3 regions of the Hymenobacter oligotrophus genome follow, and region 2 is predicted to be linked to each of the others. Evidence: riboswitches for the same ligand, from Rfam matches in the RefSeq annotation. Region 2 holds a riboswitch; each other region holds the start of a gene.

Region 1 (2,257 bases), 1.0 Mb from region 2:
CTTTGCGCGCCACGTGCAAACCCGCCTGAACGCGTTGCTGCCCGAGCGTGTGCACCAAGCACTCACCACGGCTATCAAGCAAATGGTGCGCGGCGTGCTGTTCGGCTCGATGCACACCACGCGGCAACCCCTGCAACACGCGGCCTTGGCCCAGCGCGAGGCCGCGGTGCGCCAGCGCATCAAGTACTACCGCAACACCGCCGCCGCCGAGGGTGCCGTTACCGGGGCGGGCGGGTTTTTGCTGAGCCTGGCCGATTTTCCGCTGCTGCTCGGCATCAAGCTTAAACTGCTTTTCGACATTGCCGCACTTTACGGCCACGACGTGCGCGACTACACCGAGCGCCTGTTCTTGTTGCACGTGTTTCAGCTAACCTTCAGCAGCCAGCAAACCCGCAACGAGGTGTACCAGCGCTTGGCCAACTGGGAGGCCTACCGCCAAACCCTGCCCGCCGATGTCAACGCCTTCGACTGGCGCACCTTTCAGCAAGAATACCGCGACTACATCGACCTGGCCAAGCTGGCCCAATTGCTGCCCGTGGTGGGGGCAGCCGTGGGCCTGCTCGCCAACTACCGCCTGCTCGAGCAGCTCGGCGACACGGCCATGAGCTGCTACCGCATGCGTCGGCTGCCGGCCTCCTGAGCGGCGCCAAGCACCTAGGCGCACCGGGGCGTTTGCACAATCGGCGGTTTGCAGGCTACCTTTGCCCCATCAATTCTTTGCTCTGAAGGATTGTTTTTATACAGAGGCGTGGAGAGACAGGCTCCCTGAAGCGCCGGCAACCCTCCGGATCATCCGGAACGGTGCCAATTCCTGACCATATAAAAACAAGTAGCTGTGGGCTTTTTCTGCCACTTCCCCGTTTCTGGTCTCCACCGTGCTTCTGCACCTCGCTTGCTAAACCGCGCTGCTTTGGCTGCGCATGGGCTTGGCTGCGCATGTTGCTGTTGTTGTTGAGGCCAGCCGGCGCGGCCAGGCCGAGCTGCCACGCCTAAGCGCCAGTGCAGCTACCTAGGGCTTGCTTGACGCCGCGCCCACCCGTTGCGGTAACCATTTTCCTATTTGCCGGTCGGCTGCCCGCCCAGCTGCATTAAGCAAGGGCAGGAGCAGCGCCACGGCGCATTTTCGTTCGCACGTGCAGCAGCGCGTGCACCAACCATTGTATGCTTAAAAAATCATTGGAGCTGCTGCGGCAAGAAGCCGCAGAGAGCGGCACGCACACGCTTAAGCGCAGCCTAGGTCCGTTCAACCTCATTGCCATTGGGGTAGGGGTAATTATTGGGGCGGGCTTGTTCTCGCTCACGGGCATTGCTGCCGCCAACCACACCGGCCCGGCCATCACGTTGTCGTTTGTAATTGCTGCCATCGGGTGTGCCTTTTCGGCCTTGTGCTACGCCGAGTTTGCCTCCATGGTGCCGGTGGCCGGCTCGGCCTACACCTACTCCTACGCCACCATGGGCGAGCTATTTGCCTGGATTATCGGCTGGGATTTGGTGCTGGAGTACTCCGTGGGCGCCGCTACCGTGGCCATTAGCTGGTCGAACTACCTGGGCAAGTTCCTCAGCAAGTACGGCCTCCACGTGCCGCCGCAGCTCATGATGTCGCCGTGGGAAACGGCTACCCTGGCCGATGGCAGCACCGTGAGCGGCTTGGTTAACCTACCCGCCGTGCTCATTGTGCTGGCCATTACGGCCATTATTGCGCGCGGCACGCAGGGCTCGGCGTGGTTTAATGCCATTGTGGTGGCCCTTAAGGTGTCGGTGGTGCTGGTGTTCATTGCTCTGGGTTGGCAGTACATCGACCCGGCCAACTACCACCCGTACATTCCGGCCAACACGGGCACCTTCGGCGAGTTTGGCTGGAGCGGCATTTTGCGCGGGGCGGGCGTGGTTTTCTTCGTGTTCATCGGCTTCGATATTGTGGCTACCATGGCGCAAGAAGCCAAGAACCCGCAGCGCAACATGCCCATCGGCATCATTGGCTCGCTGCTGGTGTGCACGGTGCTGTTCGTGCTGTTCGGCTACGTTATGACGGGCCTCGCCAACTTCACCGTGTTTAAGAACAGCGCCGCGCCGGTGGCCATTGCCATCGAAAAAACACCCTACGGCTGGCTAAGCACGGCCATCATCGGGGCCATTCTGATCGGCTACACCTCGGTTATCCTGGTCGATTTGCTAGGCCAAAGCCGCGTGTTCTTCTCCATGTCGCGCGATGGGCTGTTGCCAAAGGTGTTCTCGCAAATACACCCCAAGTTCCAGA
Region 2 (2,257 bases):
AGCATGTTCTGGCCTTCTACCTTGCCTTCTTTGCTGCCGCAGGCATACATTACGAGCGTTAGCATCAGCAGCAAAGTGCCCAGGTAGTGGAGTGGTGTGTTAAATGCGCGTGTCATGGGGTGTCTGGAATGAAATAGAACAGAAGAGTTCGGCGGGTGCCGCGCGGCCGAGTTGGCAAGCGCTGCGCCGTTACTTACGCGCCTTGCTGCAAAGGGTTAAGCGCGCAACTATCTGCGGCAGGGTGCGTACACCCAAGCCGAGCCAATGGGCGCTTACTTAAGCCCCAACGCTCTGTTCCGCACCTACTTACCTAGACCTCACAACCATGGGACTGTTCGATTTCCTCAGCGATAAGGGCGAGAAAAAGCCCGTACAACCTACGCAACCCCAAAAGCCAGCTGGCGGCGCGGCCGATTTCTTTGGCAATCCGCAACAAGCTCAGCAAGCACAACCTGCCGCCGCGCAAGGCGAAAGCTATACCGTAGTAAGCGGCGATTCGCTCTCGAAAATTGCCAAAAAGCATTACGGCGACGCCTCCAAGTGGCACCAGATTTACGACGCCAATAAGTCGACGATTGGCTCCAACCCCGACCACATCGAGGTGGGCCAGGTGCTGAAGCTGCCCAAATTGTAAGCCCAGCTTACTCCCAGAACTGCAACGCCTAGGTCCGACCCCTAGGCGTTTTTTTATGACTACTTGGCCCGCTATCAGACAAAGCAAATTGCTGATTGCAAATGAATTACACATCAGCATTCAGTTATTAGACTTACAGTTTTCATCACTCTGAAAAAACTTTTTGCCGGATTTGCGTTTTAGGCAACCGGTACTACCTTTGTGCCAGCCCGGCTTACGGCCCGGCGTTTTTTGAAGCATGGTTTATTCCGAAGCGGCGAGAGAACAGGCTCGATGACCCGCTGGCAACCACCGGCAACGCACAAGCCGGCAGGTGCCAAGTCCTGCCCCCACCGAGGGGACAAATAAATAGCGTGCTATGGATACCTACCCGCACCCCTACCACACTCTTTCGCAGTTCCGCGCTACCGCGGCGCCCGCTACAGCTATGCTTGTAGCCGTTCGCCCCGCCCCCGCGACCATGATGCAGCCGCAAGCTATGCGTGCTGCCGCAGCGGTGTGTTGTTGCTGTTGTTGGTAGTTAGCCCCGCGGGCGCTTAAAGCCCGCCCCTACCCCTCCCACTCTACATTTTGGCCGCCCCTGCTCGGCGGCACGTGGCTTCGTCGCACCCTAGGTTTTCACTGGGCTTGCGGCTAGCCACCACTTCGGCGCACGCGGCTTCGGGCTTGGCGTGGCCGGTTTTCCGCATCGATTTCGCAATCCACAACCCCCTTTCTCAGCCTCATCATGTCCCAGCAAAACCTGCACTTCGAGACCCTGCAACTCCACGCCGGCCAGCAACCCGACCCTACCACGGGTGCCCGCGCAGTGCCGCTGTTTCAAACTACATCCTACGTATTCAAGAATGCTGAGCACGGCGCCAACTTGTTTGCGCTAAAGGAGTTTGGCAACATTTATACCCGCCTGATGAACCCCACCACCGACGTGTTCGAGCAGCGGGTGGCGGCGCTCGAAGGCGGTGTGGCGGCACTGGCTACCTCGTCGGGGCAGGCGGCGCAGTTTATTGCCCTGAACAACATCCTACAGGCCGGCGACAACTTCGTGTCGACCTCCTTCCTGTACGGCGGCACCTATAATCAATTCAAAGTAGCCTTTAAGCGCCTAGGTATCGAGGTGCGCTTTGCCGACGGCGACAACCTCGAGAGCTTTGAGCGCCTGATCGACGAAAACACCAAGGCGCTGTACCTCGAAACCATCGGCAACCCTGGCTTCAACATCCCGGATTTTGAAGCCATTGCGGCCATTGCCAACAAGCATGACCTTCCGCTGATTGTGGATAACACCTTCGGGGCGGGTGGCTACTTGTTCCGCCCGCTCGAGCACGGCGCGCACATTGTGGTGCAGTCGGCCACGAAATGGATTGGCGGGCACGGCACTTCTATCGGGGGCGTGATTGTGGATGGTGGCAAGTACGATTTCGGCAACGGCAAATTTCCGCAGTTTACGGAGCCGAGCGAAGGCTACCACGGCTTAGTGTTCAACGACGTATTCGGCAAGAATGGCCCCTTCGGCAACATTGCCTTTATCATCCGGGCCCGGGTAGAAGGCCTGCGCGACTTCGGTCCGTCGCAGAGCCCGTTCAACTCCTGGCAGCTGCTCATCGGCCTCGAAACGCTGAGCCT
Region 3 (2,257 bases), 1.1 Mb from region 2:
CGGCTCGCGCAGGCCGCGCTGCTGAATGGTGTCCTCCACGCGGCGCACAATCAGCTGCTCACCTAGGCGCTCGGCCAGCGCGTCGCGAAATGCAAGTACTTCTGGGAAGTTGTGGCCGGTATCAATGTGCACCAGCGGGAACGGAAACTTGCCAGGCCGGAAAGCCTTCTCAGCGAGGCGCACCAGCGCGATGGAGTCTTTGCCGCCCGAGAACAGCAGCGCGGGGCGCTGAAACTGCCCGGCCACTTCGCGCAGGATATGGATGGCTTCGGCTTCGAGCCGATCGAGGTAGTCTAAACGAGGGAGCGTTGGCATAAGGCAAGGCGGTGCCTGTTCGGCCTGTGCAGCCGAATTTTGGAGGATTAGGAAGTGCGGGGAATGCGGTGGGCCGGCAGCTTTTAGCTGTTCGTTTTCAGCTATTAGCTACCTAGGTCGTAAGCTGATTGCTAATGGCTGACAGTTGACAGCTCAGGAGGCGTAGTGGCGTGCAGGCCGCACTCCTTCGCCGACTGATCTTCCCACCACCAGCGGCCGGCCCGGAAGTCTTCGCCGGGCTTCACGGCCCGGGTGCACGGCGCGCAGCCAATGCTCACAAAGCCTTGCAAGTGCAGGGGGTTGTGCGGAATGCTGTACTCGCGGATGAAGGCCCAGGTCTGCTCCCAAGTCCAGTCGAGCAGCGGGTTCACCTTCAGCAGCTGGTAGCTGGCGTCGTATTCGGCCACCTGCATGCCGGTGCGGTTGGCCGATTGCTCAGCCCGAATGCCGGTAACCCAAGCCTCTTTACCAACCAGCGCGCGGCTCAGCGGCTCCACTTTGCGCACGTGGCAGCAGGCCTTGCGGGCGTCTACGCTTTCGTAGAACCCGTTCGGGCCTTGGCGCTCTACCAAGGCAGCTACCTGCCCGTGCTCGGGGTAATATGCCCGGATGCGCTTGCCGTATTTGAGCACGGTTTTGCTCCAGGTAGCATAGGTTTCCTGAAAATTCCGGCCCGTGTCGAGCGTAAATACTTCGATGGGTAAATCGTGGGCAAAAATTAGGTGCGTAATTACCTGATCTTCCAATCCGAAAGAGGTAGAAAAAGCGGCTTTGCCAGCAAATTCAGTTGCAATTAGGCGCAGCGTATCCAACGCATCAGCACCAATTAATTGCTGACGAATTTGCGCCACCTGAGCATCGATTAACGTCGACATGCGCAGCAGGGCTACGACCTGTTTGCCCAAGGCAAAGCAGATCTGATAAGACAAGAAGAGAGGGGTGCTGGAGGAATAGGCGGCGAACGAAGCTCAAGCGGCCAAGCCAAACGGACCTAGGGCATGCTCCGGCGGTAGGAGCCTAGGTGTTGGCGTTCCAGCAAGCGGGCAGGGAGGGTGCGAAAACCTCAACAACACGCGCGGCGCATCGGCATGCAACAACAGCACAGGCTGTTGGAGCCGAAAAGGCCCTGCTGCGGGGCAGCGGCGGTAGCGCGGGGTGTGATGATGAGGTTCACGGCGTGCGTTGTTTTTATATGGTCAGGAATTAGCTACGCTGACCTTTCGGTTGGCACCGTTCGGGACTTTCCCGTGGTTGCCGGCGCTTCACGGAGCCTTTCTCTCCACGCCTCTGTATAAAAACAATCCTGGGAAGAATTGATGAAGCAAAGGTAGGTAAGCAATTTTTGTATTTCCAAATTATTCTTTTCAACTAATATCATCTAGCTACTGCAGCAATCGTTTGCAGCGTTAATTGTTATTCAAAAACGAAATGTCGATAGCAAATACTGGGCTGTTTGTGACAGGTATTTTGCTGCTTGGTAAAAGATTGGCGCCGTTTTATTTCAGGTAGCCTGCAACCATTGCACTGGCGCGTAGCTCCTGGGCGCATGTGGGTGCGTGTAAGTTGTTTTGCGGTTGCTACGGCAGCGCTGGTAAGCGGCTTGGGCGGGTGCGCCCCGGCCCTGATGCCGCATTCGGCCAATGTGCCAGTGCTGGGCGCGAAGGGAGCCGCGGAACTGCGCGGCAGCACCGGCCTCAACGGCACCGAAGTGCAAGGGGCTTGGGCAGCTACCAACCACCTGGCGCTAACCGCGGGCGGGCTGCGTTATGCCTCGGGCCGCGACACCCGGTTTAGGAGTGCCGAGGTTGGCCTTGGGTACTACGCGTGGCCCGGCAACGAGGTAATGCTGGCGGTGTACGCAGGAGCCGGCTACGGCAGTGGCCGCGCAGCCACCTCGGGGTTCGAAGGCGGGCGTGAAACCGACATCCGGAGCCGATACCTG

The links. A riboswitch is a leader RNA that binds a small molecule or an ion and turns the genes downstream of it on or off. The one in region 2 is predicted to bind S-adenosylmethionine.
Region 1: it holds a riboswitch for S-adenosylmethionine, as region 2 does, so the genes downstream of both, D3Y59_RS06255 (amino acid permease) here and D3Y59_RS10640 (O-acetylhomoserine aminocarboxypropyltransferase/cysteine synthase family protein) in region 2, are expected to answer to the same signal.
Region 3: it holds a riboswitch for S-adenosylmethionine, as region 2 does, so the genes downstream of both, D3Y59_RS15340 (phosphoadenylyl-sulfate reductase) here and D3Y59_RS10640 (O-acetylhomoserine aminocarboxypropyltransferase/cysteine synthase family protein) in region 2, are expected to answer to the same signal.

The regions. Positions count from the first base shown of each region.
Region 1 is NZ_CP032317.1:1,480,204-1,482,460, reverse strand. Features, by position in the region: gene D3Y59_RS06260 (EcsC family protein) at 1-640, shown strand, start outside; SAM riboswitch class I at 734-826, shown strand; gene D3Y59_RS06255 (amino acid permease) at 1,162-2,257, shown strand, end outside.
Region 2 is NZ_CP032317.1:2,480,188-2,482,444, forward strand. Features, by position in the region: gene D3Y59_RS10630 (lipocalin family protein) at 1-116, opposite strand, end outside; gene D3Y59_RS10635 (LysM peptidoglycan-binding domain-containing protein) at 326-634, shown strand; SAM riboswitch class I at 875-985, shown strand; gene D3Y59_RS10640 (O-acetylhomoserine aminocarboxypropyltransferase/cysteine synthase family protein) at 1,362-2,257, shown strand, end outside.
Region 3 is NZ_CP032317.1:3,565,292-3,567,548, forward strand. Features, by position in the region: gene cysD (sulfate adenylyltransferase subunit CysD) at 1-315, opposite strand, end outside; gene D3Y59_RS15340 (phosphoadenylyl-sulfate reductase) at 447-1,244, opposite strand; SAM riboswitch class I at 1,501-1,613, opposite strand; gene D3Y59_RS15345 (TonB-dependent receptor) at 1,940-2,257, shown strand, end outside.